Regions from separate parts of the Heyndrickxia sp. MSNUG genome, predicted to be linked through region 2. Evidence: riboswitches for the same ligand, from Rfam matches in the RefSeq annotation. Region 2 holds a riboswitch; each other region holds the start of a gene.

Region 1 (5,357 bases), 1.6 Mb from region 2:
AAATCCGGTGTATAAGTAAAGGCTCCATAGATAATGCCCTGTCCATGGACCATATAATCCAGGATATGATAATCCCCCGCTGCCATCGGAAGCTCTTTAATACGATCAAGTTCATGCCAGGAGATCGTTCCCTCTTCCGATTCATCGAGATTGATGCCGTCTGCCTCGGTCGCATAAAAAGTAAACATCATCCACTCAGAAATAACTTGATCATCTTCCTTGATGACAAAAGTGAAAATCCCTTTAATCTGGGGATTCCGAAGGTAAATTCCTGTCTCTTCACGAAATTCGCGGATACAGGAGTCCTTTACTGTTTCCCCCGGTTCCATTTTTCCGCCCGGAGCCACCCACCAATTGCGGCGCGGCTTTTGCAGCAGCAAAATCTTATTATCTTTAACCAAAACACAATTCGTCACGCGCTGCATCAATTCCACCTCAAAATATGGTTTATCACTAAATGGCCGAACTTTTATTCTTTCCATTATACTATTTTTAGATTTTCGCCACAATGAATACAAAAATGATATTTCTGTTAATGAATTTTTTAGCTGGAAATATTAATATTATCCAAAGTAAAACGTTGAGGAACGATTCTCTAAAGCTGAAGTCATAAGGCAGGATCTCTTGATGGAAATTCGGGGTGTTATACCAATGTCTGAAAGCCTGTATTAATTTTTTACAAAAAAAGGAGCACAGGATAACCTGTGCCGTCAAAGGATTATATTTTTAAAAGGGGGTCAATTTCTATTCCTATAATACCCCATGATTGTTTCACTACTGTTACAGAAGAATTAATATATAATTACGTTTTGTTAATTTATACCGCAAGGAACTTTTTTTACCAGCAAAAAGGAAATTTTTATTAATTCACTTGTATTTTTATTCCGCACAAAACTAATTCCCCGCAGGCAAAGTTCCTGCGGGGGATTTTAAATTGCTTGTTTTAAGCGTTCGCTTTTAATTCTTCAAGCAATTCTTCTACATAATGCTGTGCGTTCTGTGCAGCGATACTGCCATCGCCAGTAGCTGTTACGATTTGGCGAAGTGTTTTTTCACGGATATCGCCAGCTGCGAAGATGCCTGGAACTTTCGTTTCCATAAGCTCGTTCGTTTCGATATATCCGCTGCTGTTTGTGATTCCAAGGCTTTCGAATGGCTTTGTTAAAGGAACCATTCCGATGTAGATGAATACACCGTCAGCCGGGAATTCCATTTCTTCGCCATCTTTTGTCGATACAAGCGTCACGCTGCCAACCTTGCCGTCTTTATCGTTGATTTGCTTAACATTGTGACTCCAGATGAAGTCGATTTTCTCATTAGCAAACGCGCGATCCTGAAGGATTTTTTGCGCGCGAAGCTCATCGCGTCGGTGAACGATTGTTACTTTTGAAGCGAAACGTGTTAAATAAACGCCTTCTTCAACCGCAGAGTCGCCACCGCCGACAACTAGAAGTTCCTTATTTTTAAAGAATGCTCCATCACATACAGCACAGTAAGAAACGCCGCGTCCGCCCAATTCCTGCTCGCCAGGAACACCGATCTTTTTATATTCTGCACCTGCAGAAATAATAATTGAGCGTGCTTTGTATTCTTTGCTGCCAGCTTTGATCGTTTTGTATTCTTTGCCGTCGATGACTTCTTTTACATCACCATAAGCATATTCAGCACCGAATTTTTTAGCGTGTTCGAACATTTTAGTTGAAAGCTCAGGTCCAAGAATGTGATCAAATCCAGGATAGTTTTCAACTTCTTCCGTATTGGCCATCTGTCCGCCAGGAACGCCGCGTTCAAGCATCAATGTAGATAAATTCGCACGCGATGTATAAACGGCAGCCGTCATGCCTGCCGGGCCGGCACCGATAATGATGACATCATAAATTTTCTCTTCTGACATGGTGTACAACTCCTTTAAAAATCAAAATCCGCATTAACTTCCGTTTTCATTCGAAAATAGTATTTCCTGCCTAAACATATCCTATAAAACAAGAGGCATATAGTCCAAAAATATGCTTAGAAAATTTGGCTGTTCACGTAATTGACAATAATGATTTGAAGCGAAAAAAATTCATTAGTTGAGGTCATAGGTTCCTTGTGAACTTTTTTTCTGATCAGCTTTATTCTTTGACAATTTTCTGAAGGGTGTTATGCTGATTTACAGATAATAATTAAATACGCAAAATTCATCTGCTAGGGGAGCCTTTTGTTAAGGCTGAGATTAAAGTGAAACTTTAAGACCCTTGGAACCTGATCTGGATCATACCAGCGTAGGGAAGTGGAGTATCTGGAGCTTTTTTTGTTTCACCATGCCGCCAATACAACCACTTTCTGCCTAAAGAAAGTGGTTTTTTTATTGGGAAAAAGCATCCTTTGCCGGCAGGATGTTGAATCTTTATAAACCAGGAGGTCTTTTATGTCTACTTTTACACAGTTGATTCGCCAAGAAGCAAATGAGATTTGGGAAGCGAATTTTAACCACCCATTCGTCCAGGGAATCGCCAAGGGGACTTTATCTCTTGAAAGCTTTAAATATTATATTTTGCAGGACTCTTATTACCTCTCCCATTTTGCCCGTATCCAGGCAATTGGTGCATCGAGAGCTGAGGATTTATCCATAACGGCAAAAATGGCTGCCCATGCCCAGGGTACATATCAGGCCGAGCTTAGTTTACATGAAAGTTTTATGGGACAGCTTGGGGTCACGAAGGAGGACTTGAAAAGCTTCGAGCCAGCTCCGACTGCCTACGCCTATACTTCACACCTTTACCGAGTTGCTGCCTCGGGAAGCCTGGGGGAAATCATTGCCGCTATCCTTCCCTGCTACTGGATTTACCACGAGATTGGAGAACTGCTTAAGAATGCTGCTCCTGAAACGCCAGTTTACCAGGAATGGATCGCCGCTTATGGAAGCGACTGGTTCACCGAGCTTGTGAACGAGCAGATCAATCTTCTTGATGCTCTTGCAGAAAAAGCTTCAGACTATGAAAAAGAAAAAATGAAACAGCACTTTTTGATCAGCTGCCATTACGAGCTGCAATTCTGGGAAATGGCCTTCACGCTGGAAGGATGGTCTACCAATCAATTAAAGTCCATCGCAAAGTAAGCATCCTCAAAAGAAAAAAAGTGTCATACCCATTTGGGCATGACACTTTTTTGCAAAAATCGCTAACCACATTCTGCAAGCAGAAGGATTAACCTCTTAAGTTATATGCTGTCTTCTTCATGAAGAAATTCGTTCGCCAAACTAATATATTTTGAAAGTGTTGAAACGGACAGTCCGTATTTATTTGCAACTGCTTGTTTCGAAGTCTTGATATTTCTTAGCTTATCCCAGAGATAATCTACAGCGGCTGCCCATGCTTTCTTATTTTTAAAATCATAGCCAGCTTCTACTGCCTGCTCAAATACAGAAAACCACATAATATAAACACCGGCTTCGTTTTTCCCGATCGGCTGATGGTGATCATACAATAGCTTAGCTGTTTCATGCGCGCCGGCCACTTCTTCCTTCTGATCGTTCAACTTGCCTGAAGCGACGTATGCGAGGTACGATTTCTCGACTTCCGTCATTTTATCCGTCGACTTTTCCGCAGCAAGGATCTCTTTCTTTTTTGAAGAAACAGATGTCAGGAAGAGGGCGAATAATCGTTCTTCAGGATAATCACTGTTCAGCTGATGAAGAATCGCCGCCACCTGCGACTCGAATTTACCGCCTGGGTTTTCTGCCCAAGGTTCCATTCCCTCTTTTTCAGGAGTGTATTCGAGGACCTTTTTCCAAATCACTCTTGCATAATGCTCCCTGCCGGTAAAATAGGATGCATGCGCCAGCCAGTAATAGAAGGCACCATCGCCTTCAAATCCTGTTTTCTGCAGCTTCTTCAGCCATCTGTAAGCGAGTTCGTATTCTCCAACAAGTGCAAATGTGGCACCAAGCTTGAACTGATGTTCAACGTGGATTGGATGGATTTTACCCAAAGAATTCTTCAGATCCTCGACTTCCGCAGTCTGATTCTGATAGTGAGCAAACACTAATGCATTGCACAAAGCGTGAAGGTTGCCTGGGTTTTGCTCCAGCACATCATTAAGGATTTCCCTTGCCTTGATCGTTTCACCAAGGTAAAAATACGCCAGCGCCAGATTATTGTACGCAGACCAGTATTCCGGATACTCTTCGATGACTTCATGGAAAATCTCGATCGCCTTCGGAAATTCGCCAGATTCAAGGTGGTTCCTGGCCTCTTCCTGCTTGATGATCAAATCATCTTCTTCATAATAGTCTTCATCCATTTCCTCTGCTTCGAGCGTGAGCAGTTCAAGGAGATCATTTGCATCCTCCGCAAACTCCCCATCTTCATTCAATTCTAAGTAAAGGTTCGCATGCCTGAACGCATCTCTAAATAAGCCCATATGAGCGTAGTTATTTGCTAAGAAATAATGGCACTCTGCCATGTTTTCATCAAGTTCTTCGAGGATCAAGTGCAAAAGACGGTTAGACTGCTGGTATTCCCCCAACTCCGATTGCACAATGGCCAGCTGGCACATGATCATCGGTTCGCCGGGCTCAAGCTGCATCGCGCGCTGGAAATACTTCTCAGCCTTCTTAAGATCCCGTCTATGGAAAGCCTTGACCCCTTTGGTGAAGTAATATTCACCGGTAGGAACGAACGACAGCAATTGTCCCTTTTGCTTCATTGCTTTAGAGTCTTTTCCCATGTGATCCTCCGTAAAACGTTTTTAACTAAGGCTCTTTTCGTATGCCAAGTTGCATTTATGACTTGGTGCATGGATCCATCCTTTTGATGAACCATTATCGAAAAGTCATCCCGTATCGCATTCCTTTCGGGAAACAGCCATTAACTAATGTAGTATAACATACGGACAGAGCTTAAGAGAAGATGATGATTGGAAATTGTAGTGGTGGGACTGGGGAAATATGGATCGCTGGGGGATGTATTGGAGGACTCCTCACTTCACCCGACTTATCAATTCTGAAACCTGCATTCCAGCGCATGACTTCTTCACCTAAAAGAAAAACCCCGCGCAATTTACTCTTCTGCGCTGGGTTTCTTCCTCTTATTCAAAACTTCAAGAACGTTTTTAAGCGGCAGTTTTTGCTCCTGCAGGAGGACCAATAGGTGGTAAAGCAAATCGGCTGCTTCCCACTTGAGTTCTTCTGGGTCGCGGTTCTTTGCGGCGATGATGACTTCTGCGGCTTCTTCGCCTACTTTTTTCAGGATTTTATCGACGCCTTTGTCAAACAAGTATGTTGTATAAGCGCCCTCTGGCATATCGCGCTCACGTTCACGGATTGTTTTTTCAAGCTCGAGCATGACTGCGAAATCGCTCAATATGGCAGTTTT
Region 2 (5,357 bases):
AAACTGCTCCGCCAGGCAGAAACAACGATTCATCAAGAGAAGAACCGTGTCCGCTATGTGATGAATAACTTTGTTATATGTGTTGGCGCCTATGTCATTCCCCTGTATAAGGAGGCATTAGCAACGGCTGCCAAGATTGGCAAAGTTCATGTCGATGTTGGCAAGACAGCGTGCAAAGTGCCATTAGCCACGGACTATATCAAAAAAATTGAAGATCGGCACAAGATTGGCGCAAAGCGGAAGACTTGTATTTGCTAGGCGATTTTCGTAGGTGTTAAGAAGAGAAGCCCGGACTCCATGTGGATTTGCTGGAGGCCAGGCTTTTCTCTTTTTAGAAGATTTCAATATCACCGCTTGAAACATTGGCGTCTATCTTGTGCTTTCCGTTGCCATGCTTGCCGCTGAGGCGCTTGTCGCTTTCCTGCTTATCTTCGAGTGGGAAGTCGCAAGACAGATCACCGCTGCTCGTTTTTCCATTTAATGTGAATCCTGCATCATCGGGCAGATCGAGTTCGATGTCCCCTGAACTCACATTTAAGCTGACAGAATCCTTCAATTCATCCATCTGGATTTCCAATTCACCTGATGACACATCGGCATCAAGTTTTCCAGTGTAGTTCTGTACATTTACGCTCCCGGAACTTACCTCGAAAGTACCTGTTTCAGCTGATAATGAATTGATCTCAACCTCACCTGAGGAAATGCGCTGCTCCAGAGTTTGAACGTCCAGGTTTTTCAGCACCATGCTTCCTGATCCTACATCGACCGAAAGTTTATCGAGTTCCATGCGATCCTGGATGGAGCTTCCTTTAAATGTTACCTCGCCTGATCCCAAATTAATCTCCATATTCTTGTCATAATTCTCTGGGATATAAATAGTTAATGCCGTGTTGTCAAGCTCGAACCAGTTAAACCAGAAGAAACCTTTACGCTTGACTGAAACTTCAATGGCATCGCCACGCTTATTTACAGTAACAGTACCCTTGCCATTAAGCTCAGCAAGGACATCATTCCGGTCCTCAGGTACGATTGTCGTCGCAACACTTGAAATATCAATCGATATATTCTCGATGTCCCTTGAAACCTTAGCAGAATCCTCCGTCTTCGAAAGAGTAATCCCGTTCCCGTAAAATAAATAATTCATCGCGATATACGCACCCGTAATAATCAAAAAAATAACCAAAATCCGCTTTATCATTTTCGTTTCCCCTCTCAATCAATCCTCTATAAACAAGATAACGCAGATTCCAAATCCCACCAATGCCCCTCAGCATTAAATCCCCCTAAGACCAAAGGCTGATTTAACACACTAAAGCACTGGGGGTCAGACCCCCAGTGCGGTTATGCGTTAAAGTGCCGGGGGTCTGACCCCCGACGCGGTGGTGTGCTAAAGTGTTATGCTTTGGCTTCGAAGAGTTTGGCTATTTCAATGATTGTTTCTACGGATTTTTGCATGTTGTCGACTGAGATGTATTCGAATCGGCCGTGGAAGTTTTCGCCACCTGTGAAGATGTTTGGTGTAGGCAGTCCCATATAGCTTAGCTGGGAACCGTCTGTACCGCCGCGGATCGGCTTCACGATTGGCTTGATCCCGAGGTTTTCCATTGCTTCGTAAGCAATGTCGACGATTTCCTTCACTGGCTCGATTTTATCCTTCATATTGTAGTACTGGTCGTTCAATTCCAGGTGGACGTGTTGTTCACCGTATTTTTCCTTCAGTTCGCCCGCGATCTTCTCAAACAAATTCTTTCGTGCCTGAAAGCTGTCACGGTGGAAGTCGCGAATGATATATTGCAGTTTCGTTTCTTCCACGTCGCCATTAATGGAGCTTAGATGGAAGAAGCCTTCATATCCTTCCGTATGTTCTGGAGCTTCTTCTGCCGGCAACTTGCTATGGAATTCCATCGCGATTTTCGCAGAGTTGACCATTTTTCCTTTTGCTGTACCCGGGTGAACATTCTTTCCCTTGAACGTTAGCTTCGCACCTGCTGCGTTAAAACTTTCATACTCCAGTTCGCCAAGCGGGCCTCCATCAATCGTATAAGCGAATTTAGCATTAAACGCTGCCACATCAAATTTATGAGGTCCTCTGCCGATTTCTTCATCAGGTGTAAAAGCGACCCTGATCTTGCCATGCTTAATTTCTGGATGCTTAATCAAATAAGCCATCGCAGTCATGATTTCAGCAATGCCAGCTTTATTGTCTGCTCCAAGAAGGGTAGTGCCATCCGTTGTGATCAATGTGTGCCCTGTATATTGCGGAAGCTCCGGGAAATCCTCAGGTGACAGAACAATACCAAGCTCTTTATTCAGAACGATTGCATCGCCGTCAAAGTTTTCAATGACCTGTGGGTTGACGTTCTTTCCGGTAAAATCGGTCGCTGTATCAACGTGAGCAAGAAAGCCGATCGTCGGTACATCCTTATCTGTAGTGGCAGGAAGCGTCGCCATCACATAACCGTTCTCGTCAATCGTGACTTCCTCCATGCCAATCGTTTTCAATTCTTCCACAAGCATATTGGCAAGCGTTAGCTGGCCTTCTGTCGAAGGGCAGGTTTCACTGTTTTCATTGGATTGCGTATCTACTTTTACATAAGTCGTAAATCTTTCAATAATCTCGTTTTTCAATTCCCTTCATCTCCCATTCTTGAGTATATTTTCATATTATCATATATCGAATTGAACACAATTTGTATTGGGTTATAAAATTGTAATTGAAAATAATAAAATCAAATCCCTTTACATATATAAAGGTTAAGGCTACTATGAAAATAATTAAATATTCGTTGTACTACTAGGGGTGCCCTGTGCCGGGCTGAGAGAAAAACATCAGTTTTTTGACCCTTCGGACCTGATCTGGGTAATACCAGCGTAGGAAAGTAGTGAGAGATGTTTTTTTCCCTTACATTGCTTTTAAGCCAGGTCCTTTTATGGATCTGGCTTTTTTATTTGGCTGTTTTCTAAAAGAGTGTTGTTTTTAAAGCGAATTATTTGATAGCAAACCATTTAAAAATAAGTTGATTGGAGCGGAGCATGTATGAAAAAGAAATTAGAAATAACTATTGATGATGCTATTTTCTATATGGAGATGATTCGATCTGTATGGAGCCCATATTATGAACCTCAATACGGAAAACGGAAACCATACTTAAAAATATTAAAAGATCGTGAATCGATTGAATACAATCGGTTTATTAAAGTGTATAGGGTCATAAAACATATTTTATCAGATAGGGAGCAGTTTATCTTAGATCAAGTTTATGCACTAAACAACAGTAGAGCTCCACATAGAGAGATTGGCGAACAATTAGACGTGTCTCCTGAAAGAATCAGACAAATCATTAAAAAGGCTGAAAATACACTAGCAAGAGAGTTGTTGAAGAATACGGTAAGCGAATATAGGAAATGACAGATAACGATTTAAATCCAGCCTGCCGAGGAAGCTCACCGCCTTCGCAGTGGAAAGCAAGCATCCTGAAGTGAAAATCAACTTATTAAACACAAAAAAGTACTCAAAAACTGCATTTATTTTTAATCGGAACCAAGGTCAATGAAGAGGATCAAAGTCCTGTTGATTGCAGTGGGAAGCGAGATTTGCCTGGAACGGAAATCAACAGACAACTTAGCAGAACATATTTTCAAGGAGGTACTAAAAATGGAATTAAAAAATCAGGTAGTATTGGTGACTGGCGGGAGCCGGGGGTTAGGAGCAGAAACGGTAAAGGCTTTTGCAAGAGAGGGCGCGAGAGTCGTAATCAACTATTTTCAAAGCGAGCAAAAAGCAAGGCAGCTAGCAGAGGAAATCGGGGATACCGCATTTGCTGTCCATGCAGATGTTAGGAATTCAGAACAGGTTCAGAGCATGTTCAGAAAGGCAAAGGAGCACTTTGGCACACCGATTACGACCATTGTGAATAACGCGCTTATCAGTTTTAAATTTGATCCTGTTGCAAATAAGGATGCTTATTCAATTGGCTGGGAAGATTACCAGCTGCAGCTTGAAGGCTCCATCCGCGGTGCGTTGAATACCATTCAGGCTGGACTTCAGGATATGGAAAGCATGAAATTCGGGCGGATCATTAACATTGGTACAAATCTGTTCCAGAACCCGGTTGTACCTTATCACGACTATACGACAAGCAAGGCTGCCTTACTTGGTTTTACCAGAAATATGGCCAATGATCTTGGCAAATATGGCATCACAGTCAATATGGTGTCGGGCGGTTTGCTAAAAACAACCGACGCAAGCTCTGCTACTTCTGAGGAGGTTTTCAAGCTGATCCAATCATCGACTCCACTGAAAAAAGTAACGGACCCAGCTGAAGCGGCAGATGCCGTTGTGTTTTTTGCATCACCTTGGGGGCGTGCGGTTACTGGGCAGAACCTTGTCGTAGATGGCGGACTTGTTATGGACTAAGAGAATTCGTAACAAGAAGGAGAAGGTGATTTCCTAGTTGTAAATTTCATTGCACATAGGGGAGAGTTCACCGTAATCAAAGGGAGGAATTGACATGGAAAAATCAGAGATTGTCAGTATGCTAAACAAAGTACGCACCCAAAAACCGCTGATTCATAACATCACAAACGTGGTTGTCACCAATTTTACCGCGAATGGGTTACTTGCATTGGGGGCATCGCCTGTCATGGCGTATGCCGCTGAAGAAGTTGCCGAAATGGCAGCAATAGCAGGCAGCTTGGTGCTCAACATTGGAACTTTGAATTCGACAGTGGTTGAGTCAATGCTGATTGCTGGGAAAGCCGCGAATGAGCATGGTGTGCCTGTCATTCTTGATCCGGTCGGGGCAGGAGCCACAGCTTATCGTACTGAAACTGCACTTAAGCTGATGCAAGAATTGAAGATTTCAATCATCAGAGGAAATGCCGCCGAGATTGCAAATGTGGCAGGGGAAAAATGGGATATTCACGGAGTTGACGCTGGCGAGGCAGCTGGGGATGTAATCAGCCTTGCTGTTTCTGCCGAGAAAAAATTGAATACAGTCGTTGCGCTCACTGGAAAAGACGACATCATCACAGACGGAAAGGCAACAGTCATTGTCCATAACGGACATCCAATCCTTACTAAGGTAACCGGTACCGGCTGCCTGCTTACCTCAGTAATTGGTGCGTTTGCTGCCGTAGAAAAAAATCCGCTAATTGCAGCAGCAGCAGCAATCGTCACCTATGGGGTAGCAGCAGAAAGAGCAGCGGAAAAATCTGCAGATAAGGGAGCTGGCAGCTTCCAAGTTGAGTTTCTAGATCAACTGTACAAAGTAAACGAAGATGACATCCAAAACTATAGTTCTTTTACCGAAAGGGGGACAAATGAAGATGTTTAAAGCACTGACAATCGCAGGTTC
Region 3 (5,357 bases), 210 kb from region 2:
TCCCACGAACAAAGCATATACAGGCAGGCGGGCTGAACAGGACATCAATGGCGTCAAAAGAATCGTCATCAATCTCTCCTTTGGCGTCTCGATTGTCCTTGCTGCCATAATTCCAGGTACATTGCAGCCAAATCCTATCATCATAGGAATAAATGCTTTTCCATTCAGGCCTACTGATTCCATCAGGCGATCCATAACAAGTGCTACGCGGGCCATATACCCTGAGTCTTCAAGCAGCGATATAAAGAAAAATAAAATGAAGATTTGCGGGACAAATACAAGTACTCCTCCTACCCCCGCAACAATGCCATCAAGAATTAGGTCCTTGATGAAAGGTGCAGCTCCTGCCGCGGCTAGTGCAGCCGAAATTCCGGATGTTACCGGACCTGATAAAAGTGAATCCAATACATCTGACAATGGGAAGCCCAGCCAATCAAAGGTCAGCATGAACATGACATACATCAACAATAAAAAGATTGGTATACCCAGAAATTTATTCGTTACGACCATATCAACCTTCTCGGTCAACGGAACTTTCAGATGATCATTCTTTGAGCTTGAAGCTGAAACAATATTGTCTATTGTTTCACTTCTTTTTCGATGAATGACCTGGTCAAGTGCTTGACTGTCACCTGAAGTCCTTGCATGAGAGGCTGAAACAGAGTCGATAAGGGCATCCAACCCTTCTATAGCCAGTTCATTTTCCAGATAACTTTTCACATACTGGTTACCTTCGAACAACTGCAGTGCCAGCCAGCGTACGGGAAGATTTGTCCGCCCGTCCAACATGGCGGCCATTTTAAGGATTCCATCCTCGATGGCTTTTCCATAGTATACGAGGTTTGCCTTTCCGCTACGGACAAATTTGCCTGTCACCATTTCAGCGAGCTCATCGCATCCTTTTCCGGTCCTTGCCACTACTGGAGCTACTGTCACGCCAAGGGCTTCAGAAAGTTTATCAATATCAATTTTTATGCCGCGGTTTTTAGCAACATCCAGCATATTCAACCCAATAATGACAGGAGCGCCATATTCCATAAGCTGGAGGGTGAGGTGGAGATTTCTCCTTAACTGTGAAGCATCCAGGATATTAAGCAATTTTTGAATCGGTTCGTTCAGAAAAAAATTCGTGACGACTCCTTCATCCTTCGAGAGCGGATTAAGTGTGTAGACACCTGGAAGATCAATCAGCTGATCTTTGCTATTTTTAAATAAACCTATTTTTTTCTCAACGGTTACACCGCTCCAGTTGCCAACATATTCATATGAACCTGTTAAATTATTAAATAGTGAAGTTTTGCCTGTATTGGGATTCCCAATGAGCGCAATGTTCATCATACTCGCTCCACTTCGATTCTAAGTGCCTCTTTCCTGCGGATTCCAATGCATTGGCCGCAGGACTCTACCATAACCGGACCACCAAAAGGCATAATGCACTTCACGCATACTTCAGCACCATCCGCAATTCCTAAATCCAGTAATCTTCTCCTGACAAATTTGTCAGCACCAGCAATATTCAAGATCCGGCCCTTTTCACCAGCCTTAAGTTTTCCAAGCATCGCCATCACCTTTTTTTGTATATTGAAAGTTTTATAATAAAGTTAATTGAGAATGATTCTCTTTGTTAATTAATTTTAACACTAAAATTGTTCAAGTGGAATGGTAAATAGCATTTAATTGAGAATGATTATCTTTATTTAATCAATAAGGTGGATTCATCACTGTGACGTAAATCACAAAAAAGGCTTTAATAGATGTTTTTAGTGAAATCTTCATATGATTGACAAATTTTTTTACAGTTGTTGAATTTCATCCCTTAATAAGATTATATACCTTTATAGGTATATATAGGGATACAAAAAAGAAGAGCTTTCCAGCTCTCCTTACTTTGTTACATTGTTTTTTTGCTTACATCTGCAAATTGAACCATTCTTGAAGGTGCTGCGCTAATAACAAGAATGACTACAACGGCACTTAAAATCATGCTTGGCAGCATATATGTGCCATTGTAAATAAAGGAATATAGCCACGCTGACTGTCCTTTAGGTGCATAGCTTCCGAAGAAAATCCAGCCTGAAAGAAAGTGCGAAATAAAGCGAAGCGCACTGCCAATAAAGGTGCCTGCTATGACAAAAGCCATCCATTTATTCTTTTTCCCGTCTTGCATGCTGGCTTTTACTTGAGCCGCGAATAAACCTGCCAATCCCAGCAGCGCAAAGGCAACGAGATAATCAAGTATTCCTTGTACCGGATGGTAAATTTGTGACATTCCAAGAATGAATTGTAAAAGTCCAAATAAAAAGCCTGTAAGAACTCCGCCTTTAATTCCCCAGCGGAATGCCATTAGGAAAACAGGTACCATCGCAATGGATACAGATCCTCCTTGTGGCCAAATCCTTGAAAATAAAAATCCTGAAAATAGATCCAGCAAATAAGCCAGAGCGGAAAATACGGCAACTTCCACTAAAAATAAAGTTTGTTTTTGTTTCATCTTTGTTCCTCCTTCTTTTCAGAATGAGGTCCGTTTCCAACACGCCTTTTCTGCTTCAGAAACAAAAAAAGCAATCAGGGGATCGATATAGGATTCCCATGATTGCTTTCCTATCGCATCCACATTCCTACGCTAGCATTAACTAACAGGTTCAAAGGGTAAGAACTCGGCCGCTCACTCTCAGCTGCAATTTGCAGCTCCCCTTGTGGTCATATTTAATTTCTCACCTATGAATATACTATTTCTAATGGTTAATAACAAGTAAAATCTTTTAGTAAAATTCGGTTAAACCAGATAAACTAGCGCGAGAATGTCGAATATCTACACAGACAAAACTCCCTGACATCTGATAAAAAACTCGGTCTTTTGTCACATTTTTGCCTGTTCGACGTGTTTCTCCGCATCTTCTTAATTTTCGACAAAGGGATTTGCGATTCTTCAACGAATGTTTTAGAAACGGAAAAGTTAAACTGGGGGACTTAAAAAAATGCTGCCAATAACACAAAACAGATTGCTTAGCTTCCTGACTAGTGAAAAAGAAATTCTGATTGCTGATTGGAATGAAAATATAATCGTATCTGAAGACGATCCATATAAGCAAAAAATAAATAAGAATGCTGAAGAAATGTACGCTATTATTTTGTCAGTCTTTACTAAAACGAATGAAGAGCTTGATGAACATCTTCAAAAAATAGCGTTTACCGTCGGAGAGGAACGAGTACGCTCTGATATCAATATTGGAGATTTTGTATTTAACGTGAACTCCGGGCGTTCTGTTATTTACAAGCATTTGCACAAACTGAATATGGAATGGGAAGAACTCCAAGGCACAATTGATAGAATCAACTATTGCTTTGATACTTTCCTATATTACGCAGTATCCTATTACAATGAACAAAAAAATAAAATCATCGAGGAAAAAAACCAATTCATTGATTCAACACATAAGGACAGATTGACATTGCTTGGACAAATGACCTCGAGTTTTATTCATGAATTTCGAAACCCATTAACTTCAATTCAGGGATTCATCCAGCTTTTAAAATCAGATCATCCCGAAATGAAGTATCTGGATATCATATCTAGTGAATTAGAGCAATTGAATTTCCGCATTTCCCAATTTCTGCTTTTATCGAAAAAAGAACTGATTGGAAAAGAGAAGAGTCTATTCTCCTTGAACAAAATGATCGATGAAGTATTAAATTTCCTTTATCCAAGTATCCTTGATACGAATGTCCGGATTGTCAAGAATGTCTCAGATGACATGGAATTATTCGGTTATGCGGATGAAATCAGACAGGTACTCATCAACATTATCTTCAACGCCATTGATGTTTTAAGCCAATACCGGGATGATCCAAAAATTGAAATCAAGGGATTTTTCGTGAATGACACTCATATAAAATTAGAAATTGCCAATAACGGGCCAGTGATTCCTGACAATTTGCTGAAGACGATATTCGAACCTTTTGTCACAACAAAAACCCTTGGAACCGGCTTGGGTCTTTTCGTCTGCAGGGAAATTATTGAAAAGCATAAAGGGATCCTTGCATGTTCATCAGAACCTGAAAAAACATCTTTTATCATTTTGCTGCCACTCACTCCAATTGAAATCTAATTTTAAATAATCGAACATGTTAGTGAAGTCCAATACTAAAATTCAAATCTCAGGCTTGTACGTTCTAATATTGATTTACACTACTGAGTTCCAACAGTCATCCAAAGCAATAAACACAGCCATTCAAAAAGCCCGTCCTTCATATAGAAGTGACGGGCTTTCAATGTTATTCTGTATACTCTAATGACCGTTTTTCATTCATACTTTTCACTCTAAGTTTCTCACTCTTAACTGCATGTTTCTTTTCAGATTCAGCCACAATGACTGCGCATGCTGCGTCACCTGTAATGTTGACAGCTGTACGTGCCATATCAAGCAGGCGGTCAATTCCGAGAATCAATCCAATACCCTCAACAGGCAATCCGACAGACTGCAGAACCATCGCAAGCATGATCAACCCTACTCCTGGAACACCTGCTGTTCCAATACTTGCAAGGACTGCCGTTATAACAACTGTTGCAAGTTCTGCAAGTGATAGGTCAACCCCATATACCTGTGCAATAAAAATTGTTGCAACCCCCTGCATGATTGCCGTACCATCCATATTGATCGTCGCACCTAGCGGCTGGACGAAGCTGCTGACTGATTCGGGAACACGAAGATTCTTCTGAGCTGTTTCCATAGATACTGGAAGCGTAGCATTACTGCTTGAAGTACTGAAAGCTACACCCATCGCTGGAGAGAAACCTTTGAAGAACCAGAAAGGGTTTTTACCCGCAAGGAAATATACACTTGATCCATAAGTTAATAGAGCATGAATGATTAGTGCAAGGACTACTACAAGCATATATACGCCCATCGCTTTAATAGCATCGACTCCCTGGCTGCCAATTGCGGTTGCAATTAAGCCAAATGTTCCATAAGGAGCAAATTTCATGACCAGCCCTACTAAATACATCATGATCTCATTACCTTGCTCCACAAGATTTAAGATCCCTTTCGTTTTATTGCCAAGCGCTGTTAAAGCTAATCCAATGAATAAAGCAAAGACGATAACTTGAAGCATATTTCCTGAAGTTAAGGCTTCAAACGGATTTGTCGGAATAAGATTTAAGAAGGTGTCGCTGACAGATGGGGCCTTTTCAGCCTTAAATTCTGCTCCACTTGTATCAAACTCACCCATCAAGCCAGGTTTAATAAGGTAAGACAAGGAAATTCCAATCACAATCGCAATCGCAGTTGTGACAAGGAAGTAAGATACTGTTTTCAAACCAATCCTGCCAAGTTTTTTAGGATCCCCTAACCCAG

Evidence for each region. Region 2 has a riboswitch for thiamine pyrophosphate ahead of AABM38_RS04940 (sigma factor-like helix-turn-helix DNA-binding protein). Riboswitches for the same ligand answer to the same signal wherever they lie in the genome.
Region 1: another riboswitch for thiamine pyrophosphate. It lies ahead of tenA (thiaminase II); the one in region 2 lies ahead of AABM38_RS04940 (sigma factor-like helix-turn-helix DNA-binding protein).
Region 3: another riboswitch for thiamine pyrophosphate. It lies ahead of thiT (energy-coupled thiamine transporter ThiT); the one in region 2 lies ahead of AABM38_RS04940 (sigma factor-like helix-turn-helix DNA-binding protein).

What each region holds. Positions count from the first base shown of each region.
Region 1 covers NZ_CP150978.1:4,216,923-4,222,279, forward strand. Annotated here, with positions in the region: gene AABM38_RS21330 (NUDIX hydrolase) at 1-425, opposite strand, end outside; gene trxB (thioredoxin-disulfide reductase) at 944-1,894, opposite strand; TPP riboswitch at 2,180-2,288, shown strand; gene tenA (thiaminase II) at 2,411-3,100, shown strand; gene AABM38_RS21345 (tetratricopeptide repeat protein) at 3,202-4,710, opposite strand; gene hisIE (bifunctional phosphoribosyl-AMP cyclohydrolase/phosphoribosyl-ATP diphosphatase HisIE) at 5,043-5,357, opposite strand, start outside.
Region 2 covers NZ_CP150978.1:995,295-1,000,651, forward strand. Annotated here, with positions in the region: gene AABM38_RS04925 (DNA alkylation repair protein) at 1-258, shown strand, start outside; gene liaG (LiaG family protein) at 332-1,198, opposite strand; gene pepT (peptidase T) at 1,396-2,628, opposite strand; TPP riboswitch at 2,787-2,895, shown strand; gene AABM38_RS04940 (sigma factor-like helix-turn-helix DNA-binding protein) at 3,038-3,409, shown strand; gene AABM38_RS04945 (3-oxoacyl-ACP reductase) at 3,656-4,417, shown strand; gene thiM (hydroxyethylthiazole kinase) at 4,512-5,336, shown strand; gene thiD (bifunctional hydroxymethylpyrimidine kinase/phosphomethylpyrimidine kinase) at 5,323-5,357, shown strand, end outside.
Region 3 covers NZ_CP150978.1:1,206,961-1,212,317, reverse strand. Annotated here, with positions in the region: gene feoB (ferrous iron transport protein B) at 1-1,338, opposite strand, end outside; gene AABM38_RS05970 (FeoA family protein) at 1,335-1,559, opposite strand; gene thiT (energy-coupled thiamine transporter ThiT) at 1,892-2,491, opposite strand; TPP riboswitch at 2,599-2,705, opposite strand; gene AABM38_RS05960 (histidine kinase N-terminal domain-containing protein) at 2,979-4,109, shown strand; gene AABM38_RS05955 (dicarboxylate/amino acid:cation symporter) at 4,276-5,357, opposite strand, start outside.